DNA from 3 places in the Paenibacillus sp. 102 genome. Region 1 is predicted to be linked to each of the others. Evidence: riboswitches for the same ligand, from Rfam matches in the RefSeq annotation. Region 1 holds a riboswitch; each other region holds the start of a gene.

Region 1 (4,851 bases):
TGATATGGTCAGAAATTCGGCGATTGGCCCAAGCACGAGCACTGGCGAAAATGTTAGTGCACCGACTATAAATATAGTACCTAGTAAAATCCCTCCAAATAAACGATTATCTGTTTGGAAGGTCCCTATAGTCTCAGGTACAACCTTTTTCCTTTTGAGTCTAACTGCAACAGCAAGCATTGTAATTAAACCTAAATATCTACCAATATACATAACAATCCCCGTTGAAATATTCCAAAATGGTGTATTATCCCTTAATCCTTCAAAGCCAGAACCATTGTTGACAGCAGACGACGTGTATTCATAAATTACTTGTGTTAAGCCATGAAAACCTGGATTAGAAATTGCATCTGTTCCTAGATTCGTAGAAAATGCAATTGCTGCCGCTCCAAGAATAAGTAATGGCTGAGACACAATTGTAATCGCTATTAACTTCATTTCTTTTCCCTCTAATTTTTTATTAAGAAATTCCGGTGTACGTCCCACCATTAGTCCAGCTACAAATACGGTAATCATCGCATACATGACGACATGTATAAACCCAAGTCCAATCCCTCCAAATACAGTACCTAAAAGCATGTTTACAAGTGGGACCATCCCACCAATTGGTGTTAATGTATCATGCGTTGTATTTACACCACCTGTTCCAGAGGCACTTGTAACAGTTGCATATAAAGCAGAAGATATAACGCCCAGACGCGTTTCTTTCCCTTCCATATTTCCCTGGGAACTTTCTATTCCTAATTGATTTAACAAAGGATTCCCCTTCAATTCAGATATAGCGAGCGTACAAAATCCAATAATAAACAGAATTAACATGGATACAAAAAACATTCTACCTTGCTTCCGATTACCAACCATTCTTCCGTATACAAATGGAAAGGCCATCGGAATTAACATCTGTAACATCATCTGCATCACGTTACTAATCATATTAGGATTTTCAAAAGGGTGCGCAGAAACTGTTCCAAAAAAACCTCCACCATTGTCACCAAGTTCTTTAATAGAAAGTAAAGACGCTACCGGGCCACGAGGAATTGCTTGGATTCCATCTTCTAACGTTTTCACAATGACTGTTGAATCAAACGTTTGTGGTGTTCCTAATAATACGAATATCAACGATGCCACAAATGAAATCGGCAATAGTATTCTTGTAATAGATTGTACAAAATCAACAAAGAAGTTTCCTATTCTTTTACTCGCTAGCACACGAATAAACGTGATACCAATCGCCATTGAAGTTGCAGGTGCTGCAAACATCATAAATGTTACACCCACCATTTGAGAAAAATAGGATAAACTACTTTCTCCGCCATAGTGTTGTAAATTTGCATTTGTCATAAATGTAATTGCTGTATGAAATGCTAATGTTGGTTCTAATCCTAAAAAATGATCAGGATTTAACGGAAGAATTCCCTGTAATCGAAATATCGAATATACAACTAAGATAAAGAAAAAATTTGTACCAATTAAACAAAATATATATTGTTTCCAACTTTGATTATGTCCTTTAATACCGGCGACTTTAAATAAGGTTTTTTCCAGTGAGCCAAATACTTTTTGAAATGAACTATTACGTTGAAAAGCATTGTATATATAATCTCCCATTGGTTTTGCAACAATTACGAATAAGCCAATTGTAATTAGACTTGTAAGCCAGTTCATCCTCTTTCCCCTTTCTGTTCTCATTACACCTGAAAATAAATTACATATTTTACCATAAAGAGAATAAAAAGAAAACACCAGGTTGCACCTAGTGTTTTTTACACACACAAGTCCCCCCTCTCAAAACGCTGACGAGGTTAGCTGTCGGATTCGGACCTTGAGAGTAGCCCTACCTATAAAAGGATTCACCCCTAGTGACAAATGCACAAATTTGGTTCCCCCGCTCCTAAAGTGGATTAAGCGATTATATTTGGCTGAAAAGTCTACATTGAGCTATTCTGATTGTTAATATACTCCTCTAAATGGTAGTTGTAAAGAAAGATAAAATAAAAAGATAAACGATTCATACAATCTATAAAAACACTAAAAACAGCAATGCATGAACAATCGCTCGTACATTGCTGTTGGTTATTTTTTCGGGAACAATACGATACCTATACTAATCACACAAAAAATAAGTATCTGCTGCATTGATAGACCAAATAATAACGGAACTTGTTCACTTATAAGTGAAATGAATATATGAGCAATCCCTTCTACAATTAGAAAATAACTTATGTATTTTCTAGTTCCTAGTCTCTCGTTTCGTACCCACAACCATCCCGTTATACAGATTGCTATAAAGATTTCATACATATATATAGGATGATAAGAAAACTTTGAATCATATAGTTTCATTCCCCACGGCATTGTTGTCTGCAAACCAACTTTTTGATGGAATAGAAAATAGAAAATGATAGTGCCTCCTATCCCAAATGGAAGTATATCTAGTAAAACAGAAAGCGAGAAATTATCCCTTTTGCATTTCCATACAATGTACCCACTGGCAATGAAACAGCCAACTATAATGTGCTGGGCACTCCCTACAGCTAATAATGCTTGCCACGGTGATTGAAAAGCCCACCTTGGATTCAAAATTGCTGGTGCGAATTTCCATGTTAATATAATGATAAAAAATCCATTTGTTACGACATTCATCATTCTTTCATATGAAAGACCTTGACTTTTCATTTTTAATTTCATGAGCATGAGTCCAAATAAACTTCCCACTATAGAAGAAATCGGCTGTATTTTCACTATCCACTCCATCATTCTGTGGTCCCCTTTTACTTCTCAATTAATTGTTTAAATTTCTTTTCCAACTGATCCGGTGGTAATACTCCGCGCACTTGTTCTACAATGATGCCATCTTTATCAACAAAAAACGTTGTTGGTAATGAAAAAATTTTATAATCAAGCCCAGCTACTCCATCCATGTCTAGTAAAACAGGAAACTTAAATCCAAAACGATCCGCAAATGCCTTTGCTTCTGATACCGGATCACTGACCGTTGCATTCACCGCAAAAATTTCGATTTCTCCTTTATATTTATCATAAAGACGCACTAAGTCTGGTGCTTCCATTTCACATGGACCACACCATGATGCCCAAAAGTTAATAATATACGGTTTTCCTTTTGCATCATTTAATGAATAAAGCTTTCCATCTAATCCTTTAAGTGTAATTTTCGGTGCCTTAAATCCTACTTGAGGTAATACTTCTTTCTCTTGCTGTGCTGCTTGTTTCGCTTTCCGTTCTTTTTCTTCTTGCTTGGAATTATAAAAGTTAACTCCAGCCCACATAAGTGCTCCAGCCAGTATAATTGCAATTAATTTTTTCACTTTCTTTCCCCCTATTTTTAAAATCCTGTAAATCCATCAAATAATCTGATAAAGAATGCTGTTATTTTCGTCATTTGATTCGTATAAAGTAAAATACCTGTTAAAACCATCATGCTACCGCCAATTTTCATCATAACGCCCGCATATGTAACGATCCATTTTACCTTACTTATAAAAAATGCCATGATAAAGAATGGAACCGCAAAACCAAGCGTATATGCTGTAATATAAAGAAGAGCCTCATCTGGATTAGTTGCACCAAGCATTAATACTGCAGAAAATATTGGTCCCACACATGGTGTCCATCCAGCTGCATACGTCATACCAACAAAAATAGAACGAATATACCCTGTTGATTTACTTTTATAATGAAATTTCTTTTCAGACATAAGCCATTTCGGTTGAATCAGCCCTGTCATAAATAAGCCCATGATGATAATAAAGATGCCACCGATTTGTTGGATGAGCCTTTGATTGGATGAAAAGGTCACACCAATCCAACTTACCGATAAACCTAGTGCATAAAATATAATGGAAAAACCGATGATGAAAAACAATGTGTGCATCAGTGCTGTTTTTTGCATCATACCGCGGTTTTCTTTTAAATCTTGAATGGAAACACCTGTAATATATGATAAATAAGATGGATATAACGGCAATGAACATGGTGATACAAATGAAAGTATCCCCGCTCCCACTACAAGCCATATCGTTAAATCTGCTGTGTTCATTTTATTCCTCCTACAAAACACTACACACAGTAGTGTTTAATATTAAAAAAAGAGGCTATATGCACTCTCCAATAATAAGTACAAACGAAATGAGAAATAGCCCTATTGTCACATAAACGGAATTTGTATGTAACGGCATGCTAAGCTTTATAGATGACGGACTAATAATTTGCTCAATACGCAAATTAATTGCCGTCTTTGCAAACGACGCTGTTATGAACGGATTAGATGTTGTTTTTATTTTCATTAATTTTAACAATGCACTACCTAATTCAAACGATGATTTCATTTGATCCATCGTATATTTGTCCGCCAATAGCTCCTGATACGTATGATAACGTTGTAACATCCCTTTCAATACTGGAACGTATATCATCCCTTCTGCTAACACCGTAAAGAGAAACAATTTTAAAGGATCACGATTCTTTTGATGATATTCTTCATGCAATACAATTGCATCAACTTCTTCTTCTGAAAAAGATTGAAATACACCTTCTGAAAGAACGATTTTCGGATGAAACAATCCAATTGTAAATGCTGTAACTTCTAATGATGGCAGTAAGTACAATTGTTTTCCTTTTCGATTAATCCCAATTAGATTTTGCTTGAATTTCTGACTATAGAAAAATTGCTTCCATACTCTTTTACATACAACAAATAAAGTGAATAACAGCAATCCTCCCATTATGACGCGAATGATGGATAATTCTCTCATATGTTTTTGCAATTCAAAGAGACAAAACTGTGATAAAAAAAGAGCTTTATTTTCAAAGAGAAATGGATATGTAACGTAG
Region 2 (4,851 bases), on a different contig from region 1:
ATGTGGCATAAATATTTATTTATTTCAGTAATGTCAGGTGTGACGACGTTAATGCATGCACCGATAGGACCGATTCGCGAAAGTAATGGTGGTCGCGATTTTATTCGAAGTTTATTTGAAGAAGCAGCACAGATCATGAGGGGATTTGGAGCTCCGATTCAGGAAAATATTGTTGAGGAACATATGAAGACAATTGATAAAATTTCTTATGCTATGAAGTCATCTATGCAGCGTGATATGGAAAAAGGTTCGTTCATTGAAGGGGAACATTTACAAGGATATTTATTAAAATTAGCAAAACAATTTTGTATCGATGCAACGTTATTAAAAGTGGTTTATCAAAACTTAAAAGTATATGAAGAAATGACTTTAAATAAAGAACCGGTATAGTTTTTGTAGTACCGAAATGAGTGAAGGATAGAAAAAGTATAATTACTTTTTCTATCCTTTTTATATTCGGCAAGTAAAAGTTAGAAGAGTACGATTTATCATCCGGATATAATTAAGGTATTTGAATGAGGTAGCGAAATGATTTTAATAATACCTTTTTGTTGAATTGTGGCATTTTATTTCTAATAAGTAGCGAGTTCTAAAAGAAGGGTCTCTTGAAATATAAATGTGTTGGAAAGGAGGGAGAGTAATGACTATAAGTACTTTTTTAGGGTTATTTTGGGGATGGATCATATTAATTGTATCAGGTGTTCTTTTTGTGCGTCCATCGGTGTTACGTGAATTGAAAAGGTTAGTGGTGGAAGGTAGAGGATCTGGAATTATGTATGGATTTTTATCAATCTTTTTAGGGTTAAGTACCGTCATTTTACATCATGTATGGGAGTTGAATTGGCAAGGATTTGTTACACTCATTGGATGGCTTTCGCTCTTAAAGGGAATCTACATTATTGCATATCCTGAACCTTCAAAAAGGACAGATTTTGAAGTGCGAGTACTTTCTACTCGTATCGTACTCGCAATCATTTCTGCTTTAGCTATATGGATGCTTGTAGTAATTTATATGCAATAAATTTTGACGTTTTAAAATAAAAAGTCTGTTTTATTTTTTAAAACAGACTTTTTTACTTATTTCTTTTATTTTCTTGTGAACGATTTCGTTCTTCATGTGTGTTTCCATATAACTTATTAATTTCTATTATAATTTCATCTAAAAAGGTATCCGATAAAAGCGGCTTCTTTTCTTTAGACAAATCAATGCCTCCCAATCTATATTGATACATATATTCTGTTCATCCATGCAACGATATCATACATAATCATCGAAAACTTTTTATTTTTAAAAATTTTGTTTACTTTTTTAAAATAAAGGAGTATTATAATCCACAGTTTCAAATTTCTAAATCGCTGAAACCGCATGGTACGGGGGACCCGTTTTTATGGATTATTGCATAATCCAAGGGGTGAATCCTTGAAAAAAGGTAGGGCTACTCATAGGCCCGAATCCGACAGCTAACCTCGTAAGCGTTATATTGAGAAGGAAGGTGGAGCTTGTGCGACAAAAAATGTAATGTCTACAAGTCTATTTGTTATGGCTTGTAGACATTTTTTGTTTTCTGAAAAAATAGTTTGTTAATTTAACTAACAGAGAAATGAACGTACAAAATTATTGGAGAGTGAACATCAGTGGTTTCATCCATAAAGAGATTTTTAATTGGTCGACCGTTAAAGTCAACGGAATTAGGAGAGCAAAAACTTAACAAAACGAAAGCATTAGCTATTCTTTCTTCAGATGCTTTATCATCAGTGGCATATGGTCCAGAACAAATATTGATTGCCCTAGCTACACTTGGTGCTGTAGCATTTTGGTATTCTATTCCTATCGCTATAGGAGTATTAGTATTGTTAACAGCTCTTATTTTATCTTATAGACAAATTATTTTTGCGTATCCTCATGGCGGGGGAGCATATGTAGTATCAAAAGAAAATTTAGGTGTGAATCCAGGGTTAATAGCTGGAGGATCCTTATTAGTAGACTATATTTTAACTGTAGCAGTAAGTGTATCGGCAGGTACAGATGCGATTACATCTGCTTTTCCTAGTTTACATGAGCATAATGTCATTATCGCGATTATATTTGTAATATGTATTACAATATTGAACTTAAGAGGTGTAACGGAGTCGGCTTCTGTTTTAGCATATCCTGTTTATCTATTTGTTTTAGCGCTATTTATATTAATCGGCGTAGGAATATACAACATTGTAACAGGTGAAGTTTCGCCTCATTTGCATACACCAATTGGTACACCAGTAGCAGGGGTTAGTTTGTTTTTACTTTTAAGAGCATTTGCATCAGGTAGTTCTGCTTTAACAGGTGTTGAAGCCATTTCGAATGCAATCCCCAACTTTAAAGATCCAGCTCCTAACAATGCAGCCAAAACATTGCTTGCGATGGGGGCTTTACTGGCCGTTTTATTTTCAGGAATTGTTTATCTAGCTTATTATTACGGAATTACTCCTAGTAAAGAAGTAACCGTAGTTTCTCAAATTGCTGAACAAACATTTGGACGAAATTTTATGTACTTTTTTATACAAGGTACAACAGCTTTAATATTAATTCTTGCTGCTAACACCGGCTATTCAGCATTTCCTTTATTAGCAGTTAATCTTGCGAAAGATAAGTTTATTCCAAGGATGTTTACGATTAGAGGCGATCGATTAGGTTATTCAAACGGGATTATCATACTTGGAATTGCTTCCATTCTTTTAATTATTGCGTTTCAAGGTCAAACAGAACATCTTATTCCGCTTTATGCAGTGGGCGTGTTTATTCCATTTACGTTGTCACAGTCTGGGATGGTGGTTAAATGGATTCGTGAAAAGCCTCAAGGATGGATTTTGAAATTAACGATTAATTTAACAGGTGCCGTTATTAGTTTTATCGTTATGAGTATGTTCTTTTTAACTAAATTTGCACAAGTTTGGACTGTGCTTGTTTTCTTACCTGTCATTATTTTTGTTTTCCACCGAATTAAAAAACACTATGAAGCAGTAGGAGATCAGTTAAGCCTTAAAACTTGTGAATCAATTGTGCCAATCGAAGGTAATGTAATCATCGTTCCCGTAGCCGGTATGACTCATGTAGTAGAAAATTCATTGAATTATGCAAAGTCTCTTTCACCAGATCAAATTATCGCCGTATATGTTGCATTTGAAAGAGAAGATGAAAAGAAATTTGAAGAGAAGTGGAAGAAATGGCAGCCTGAAGTAAGGCTTGTTACGTTGCATTCCCACTATAGAAGCATTATTCAACCGCTAACAAAGTTTATCGATACAGTGCAATATAAAGCAAATGAATCCAATTACAGAGTTACTGTAGTAATACCGCAATTTATTCCTAAGAAAGGCTGGCACAATATTCTTCATAACCAGTCGAGCTTATTAATTCGTGCATTCTTACTCTATAAGAGAAATGTTGTTATTACGACGGTTCCTTATCATTTGAAAAAATAAAGATTATAGAACAAGCAATTTTCAAGGTAGCTTTACTTATGTAGAGCTACCTTTTTGTACAAATAGGTTTTATATCTTACCGTTGTGGATCTAATCCTTATTTGAAATTGGGTATTTCGAAACTTTTTATCACTCCAAAAGTAATTCTTTCTAACCTTGTTAAGATTCCTATTCATCAACTTTCGTTTTTTGAATAGACCAATTTTTTAGATTATTTACGTTTTATAAATGTCTTCAACACTATTACAATATATGGTTTTTGATTTTTTTAAGAGCATTATTACAAAATGCGTTTTTTATATGCACATTCTCCACTAAGAAAAATAGGGCAGCTGGTATCTGTTTCCCGATACCAAACTATAATTTTAAGAAGTTGTTAAAACAGAATGAATTATAAGATGGAAAGGAATTAGATTTACAGAAAAGCAAGGGAAGAGTATATTTGTGCACAAATAATTTTTTAAATATGCTAGGAAACCCCTGATTTAGCAAGAAAAATTATATCAAGAATGAATTATATAAAGAAGAACCTTTAGAAAGGAATATAAAAATTGAATACTTATCATATAGTAGAGAGTAAATTTTAGTGAAAACTGAACAATAGGCTGGTTGCTATACTTTCAATTAGGAAGGAAAAAATATGAAACTTCTGCCTCGTTTTGTCCGACATTTCCACCGTTTGCAGTGGAAACTGACTTTATTTTACGTGTTAACAACCATCGGTGTTCTATTAACACTTGAAGTGATGGGCTTTCTTATTTCACTTAGTCTAGTGAAATATAATGCGGACCGAATGTTTGAACAACAGATCAGTATACAAGCTCAAAATATATCTTCTAACTTTAACGGACCATTTATTAATCAAAATCAGCTGAAGAAAGCATTAGAAGATTGGCCCATTGAAGTAGGAACTGAATTCGATGGATTTTCTGTGGTCATTGATCCTAATCGGAAATTACTTGCAGGTGCCGGAGAGGATGTGCCTCAGTTTATTGAGTTTAAAGCAGAATTTCCTGCGGAAGTTTATCAGCATATATATACAGCGTTGTCACTGAAATCATCTGAAGCACGTAAATTAAAAACATATAGCTACCATAAAGATGGAATTTTATATATTGTTGCTCCATTAACAAATCAGAAAGATGTTCGTGGGGTATTAGTGGTTAAAGCAGAGAACATACAGTTTTCGCTCTTCGATTTTTGGAAGGTTACTTTTCAGTTTTTTGGATTTAGTATTTTAGCTTTCTTTATTGGTGCAGCAATTGTTGGTATTACTTTTGGAATTATCACGTCTCGAAGTCTCGTTCGTCGTATCAAAAAGATATTAAACTCTACAGATCAATGGAGTCAAGGGGATTTCACAACATTTGTGCATGATCCTTCAAAGGA
Region 3 (4,851 bases), on a different contig from region 1:
GAATGTAAATATACTCCTCTCTATTTCACTTGTAAAGAGCAAAATTAACTAAAATAAGAAAAGAATTATCCATTTAAACGCTTACATTGATTAAGATTAATATTTTATCATCTGTTTCCTTGTCTTTTCTTTCTTTTTCATTAAAATAAACTTTTAATTTAGAAATAATAAAAAAGAGCGGATCATTCTAGATACTATTTCAGCATCTGGAATCCGCTCTTTTCTCATTCATAAGCTTGTCAATATCACTCACCATTTGTAAAACATGCTAAAAACGTTCGTAAACTCCGACCACGAAAGCACACTTGTGTCAACTCCACATGTATTTTTTCATACGCAATCAGATCGAGCTCTAAATACAAACTATCTTTTGATGGCAATACTATATACGGCTTTGGAAAATTTGGATCTTGCATTGCTAATTCTTGAACTCGATCTACTGATACTGCCCAACGATTTGCTATATCCTCACGTAATAACACCTTCATCTTCACTTCCTCCGCCCTATTCAAAAAATAAAAAAGAAATATTATCACAGTTTGTAAACACTACAAATTTAGCTCCTATTGTTTGATAGAGCCTGACTGGATATCTTTTATTTCTTGTGACAACTGTAATAGGCGCTTGAAAAGAAAAACGAATACGTTCAGTAAAAAAGCTAACGATTGGAAGCTCATCTCCTAGCAAGATTACTTTTTTTATTCCGTTACAAATACTTGTTATATTTAGTTCCTTATTGCAGCAATACGTTGATTCAAATCCACATGCTCTCACTTCAGCCGCTACATGTTCAGTTGTGGTAAAAATAATCATATCTTGTTGAAAAGGCACTAATTCTCGTAAACTGTTTACTTTTTCCTCTTCCCCTACACAAATGAGCGTTACTTCTTTTTCCTCATCCATGTATATCATCCTCCTTAGCATAAAAGAATTCGAATATAGATTGATATTCTCCTATACTAATCAGACCGATGAAGCAATGTACCCATCCATGCACCATCCTCTCCCAAAACGCTTACGAAGTTAGCTGTCGGATTCGGACTTTGAGAGTAGCCCTACTTTCATCATGAAAGATTCACCCCTAGTGACGATGCACAATTTGGTTCCTCCGCTCCAAATGAATTGGACTCAGCGTTACCAAAAACAGATTCTGGCTGATATAATACTCCTAAATATGGAAAAAGTAAACAACAAAAAAACCAGTTATATGACCGTTAAACAGGAGAGATAGAATTTTTAGCAATAGTGCTGTAGAATAAATTGGTAAATGAAATTTTATCAGTGCAAATCCAAATATATCGACCTCGCGACAAATAACGACAAAAAACAGGAACCTATTAGCTCCTGTTTCCCCCACTGATTAAAGTTTCACTTTATGTACGACTTTCTTGACGTTTGTACGCAAAATGATTCGTTGGTCCATGACCACTTCCAATATTTAATTGCTCTTCAATTGCTATACTAATAAATTGTTTTGCTTCCCCTACTGCCTCTTCAATTGGGTAGCCTTTTGCAAGTCCCGCCGTTACAGCAGATGCAAATGTACAACCGCTACCATGTGTTTGTTTTGAATCAATTCTCTCGCTTCTAAATTCAACAAACTGCTTACCATCGAAAAGTAAATCAATTACTTCGTTACCTTGATATTCCGCATGTCCGCCTTTCATAAGAACATACTGGGCCCCTAATTCGTGCAATACTTTTGCAGCTTCTTTACTATCTTGGATATTGTGAATCTCCATTCCAGTTAATACTTCAGCTTCTGGTACATTCGGAGTCACAACTGTTGCAATTGGTAATAAATATTCCTTTAATGCCTGCACAGCTTCTTGTTGTAATAATGATGCCCCACCTTTTGCAATCATAACAGGATCTAATACAATATTATTCCAGCCAAACTTTTTAATATTTTCTGCTACTACCTTAATGATTTCACTACTAAATAACATACCAAGTTTAACAGCATCTGGTGTTAAGTCTGTACCAATAGAGTTTAATTGTTCTTGAATCCCTTGAGGTACAACTGGATATACCCCTTGCACACCAAGTGTATTTTGGGCTGTAATAGCTGTAATAGCTGTCATTCCGTATACACCTAGCTCTTGAAATGTTTTTAAATCCGCTTGAATCCCAGCACCGCCGCCGCTATCAGATCCAGCAATTGTTAAAGCTTTATTCACTTTCATCTCACTCACCCTTTTTCTATCCAAAATAACGATGATAAATTATCTTTGCTTCTACTATATCTTTCGTTCCATGGACGAGAACACGACCGTCCTGAAACGCAACTAGTCTCTTTCCTTCAACCGAAAATGATAATAAATAAGGATTTACCATTAACTCTGCTACATGGTCGCGCAGCAGTTCTTTATACCGTTCAAAATCCAGTTGTTCTTTATAAGGCGGTCTAATTTGAACTGTATTTCTCCCGCATAAAACCGCAGTTTTTGACGTATTATCCTTATTTAAATATGGGTACACCGCTTCCTCACCACATGAAGGACAATTATGCTTTCGAAGTTTTTGTACATTCATACATGAATATTCATTTTTCCATACATCAAACGATACAAGTCCGTCCCGAAGTGCCTCATAATCCTCTACTAAAAGTTTAAGAGTTTCCGTTACTTGGTGAGAAACAACGAGAGATACAGCAGGTGAAATGATCCCTGCTGTATCACATGTCGCTCCGCCAAGCGGGATGGATTGTAATAAACAAGATAGACACGGAGTCTTTCCTGGTAAAATCGTATAAGAAAGGCCATAACTTCCTACACACGCCCCATAAATCCACGGAATAGAATACTTTTGTGATATATCATTAACGATAAAACGTGTTTCAAAATTATCAGTCGCATCAATCATGACATCAACATTTTTAACGAGCTCTTCTAATTCTTCCGCCGTTACATCTTGAACAAAAGCTTCTACGATTACATTGCTATTAATTGCTTGCAAGCGTCTTTGTGCTGCTACAGCCTTTGGAAGATTATTTTTCACATCCTCCTCACAATATAACTGCTGACGTTGTAAATTACTCCAATCAATATAATCGCGATCAACAATTGTTACACGGCCAACACCAGCTCTTACAAGCATCTCTGCATTCGCACTACCAAGTGCTCCCGCACCGATAATTAGTACATGCTTTTCTCCTATCTTTTGTTGCCCTTTTTCTCCAATTGGAGAAAATAGCTCTTGGCGAGAATATCGATTATTCAACTACACTCATTCCTTCTAGTGGGCTACTTGCCGTCGCGCAGCGCTTACGTGCAATACGTCCTGCTTCAAATCCTAAGCGTCCTGCATGAATACCTAATTTCATTGCGGATGCCATTTTAATAGGGTCTTTTGCACCAGATACAGCTGTATTTAATAGCACACCGTCTGCTCCTAATTCCATTGCAAACGCTGCATCAGCTGGGCTACCTACCCCTGCATCCACAATAACTGGTACAGTTGCTTGTTCAATAATAAAACTTAAGTTTAATGGGTTCACAATACCAAGGCCTGAACCAATTGGTGATGCACCAGGCATAATCGCATGAACACCAAGTTCTTGTAGTTTACGAGCTAATACAACATCATCTGATGTATAAGGAAGAACGATAAACCCTTCTTCTAAAAGCATTTCAGATGCCTTTAAAGTCTCAACTGGATCTGGTAATAACGTTCTGTCATCACCAATAACCTCTACTTTTACCATGTCACAAAGCCCTGAAGCTTTTGCTAATTTTGCAATGCGAACTGCTTCCTCAGCATTTTTCGCTCCTGCTGTATTTGGTAGTAATGTATATTTTTTCACATCAATTTTTTCTAATAAATTCGGTTGGTCTGCATCAAATATATCCATACGGCGCACTGCAAATGTTAAAATCTCTGCCTCTGATACTTCAATTGCTTTTCTTTGCACATCATAATCTGAAAATTTTCCTGTTCCTAATAAAAGTCTAGAATTGAATGTAAATGGTCCAATGTTTAACATAATCAACCGCCTCCTACGAAAGTTACAATCTCAATTTGGTCTCCATCAAAAACAGATGCACTTTGATGGTCTTCTTTTGTTAAAATATCTGTATTACGTTCTACTACAACAATCTTTGTATCTAATCCTAAATGCGTAAGCAGTTCTGCTACTGTCTTAATGCTCCCAGGTACCTCTATTTGCTTACCATTAATTTTTAAGTTCAAGCTTCCATCCCCTTTCTATAAATCCATTTTGTTTTTCAAGCGTATAAGTCACGGCTTTGAAGAACAAAAGGTAATCTGCTCTCGTTTTCTCTCTTTGTTTTCATTTGGCATGGGGCAGGAAAAGGACCTGACCGCTTCTATGCATGGTCGGATGCTCTCTCCCACCTAAAAAGAAAGGTTTTATGTCATTTTTCAATTTGCATTTATCTAAACTGGCTTTGAAAGCAATGAATCTAGCAAATGATTGCCTTGCTTTCCTTCTATTAAATCTGCCATATATTGACCAGAAACAGGACTTAATAAAATTCCGTTTCGGTAATGACCCGTACAAGCATATAACCCTTTTATTTCCTCATGCTCTCCCATATAAGGAACTTCATGATTAGATTGCGGGCGTAACCCTGCCCACGCATTTTCCCATTCTGCTTCTTTCAAAGCTGGTAAGATTGTATAAGCACGCTCTAGTATTGAAGTGATGCTTTCTGGTTGTACAGATTTGTTAAACGTATGAGGCTTCATTGTTGCTCCAATTACATAACGTCCCCCACGTTTTGGCGCGATATAAAACCGCTCTTGAAAAATAGGAGATTTTAGTAGTGGTTTACGACTCTTTACAGCAACAACTTCTCCTTTCACAGGGTATGTCCCCCACTCTTTATC

The links. A riboswitch is a leader RNA that binds a small molecule or an ion and turns the genes downstream of it on or off. The one in region 1 is predicted to bind cyclic di-AMP.
Region 2: linked by a shared signal. The riboswitch ahead of AAIE21_RS18210 (APC family permease) and the one ahead of kdpA (potassium-transporting ATPase subunit KdpA) in region 1 are both predicted to bind cyclic di-AMP.
Region 3: linked by a shared signal. The riboswitch ahead of AAIE21_RS16340 (hypothetical protein) and the one ahead of kdpA (potassium-transporting ATPase subunit KdpA) in region 1 are both predicted to bind cyclic di-AMP.

The regions. Positions count from the first base shown of each region.
Region 1 is NZ_JBCGHT010000002.1:120,596-125,446, forward strand. It holds gene kdpA (potassium-transporting ATPase subunit KdpA) at 1-1,665, opposite strand, end outside; cyclic di-AMP (ydaO/yuaA leader) riboswitch at 1,776-1,918, opposite strand; gene AAIE21_RS06445 (prolipoprotein diacylglyceryl transferase family protein) at 2,074-2,757, opposite strand; gene AAIE21_RS06450 (TlpA family protein disulfide reductase) at 2,772-3,326, opposite strand; gene AAIE21_RS06455 (cytochrome c biogenesis CcdA family protein) at 3,344-4,057, opposite strand; gene AAIE21_RS06460 (M56 family metallopeptidase) at 4,113-4,851, opposite strand, start outside.
Region 2 is NZ_JBCGHT010000008.1:145,356-150,206, reverse strand. It holds gene panE (2-dehydropantoate 2-reductase) at 1-390, shown strand, start outside; gene AAIE21_RS18220 (hypothetical protein) at 641-1,021, shown strand; gene AAIE21_RS18215 (bacitracin ABC transporter ATP-binding protein) at 1,074-1,202, opposite strand; cyclic di-AMP (ydaO/yuaA leader) riboswitch at 1,345-1,491, shown strand; gene AAIE21_RS18210 (APC family permease) at 1,636-3,462, shown strand; gene AAIE21_RS18205 (sensor histidine kinase) at 4,103-4,851, shown strand, end outside.
Region 3 is NZ_JBCGHT010000006.1:214,531-219,381, forward strand. It holds gene AAIE21_RS16335 (hypothetical protein) at 246-488, opposite strand; gene AAIE21_RS16340 (hypothetical protein) at 505-903, opposite strand; cyclic di-AMP (ydaO/yuaA leader) riboswitch at 997-1,144, opposite strand; gene thiD (bifunctional hydroxymethylpyrimidine kinase/phosphomethylpyrimidine kinase) at 1,374-2,186, opposite strand; gene AAIE21_RS16350 (thiazole biosynthesis adenylyltransferase ThiF) at 2,203-3,222, opposite strand; gene AAIE21_RS16355 (thiazole synthase) at 3,215-3,985, opposite strand; gene thiS (sulfur carrier protein ThiS) at 3,988-4,191, opposite strand; gene thiO (glycine oxidase ThiO) at 4,399-4,851, opposite strand, start outside.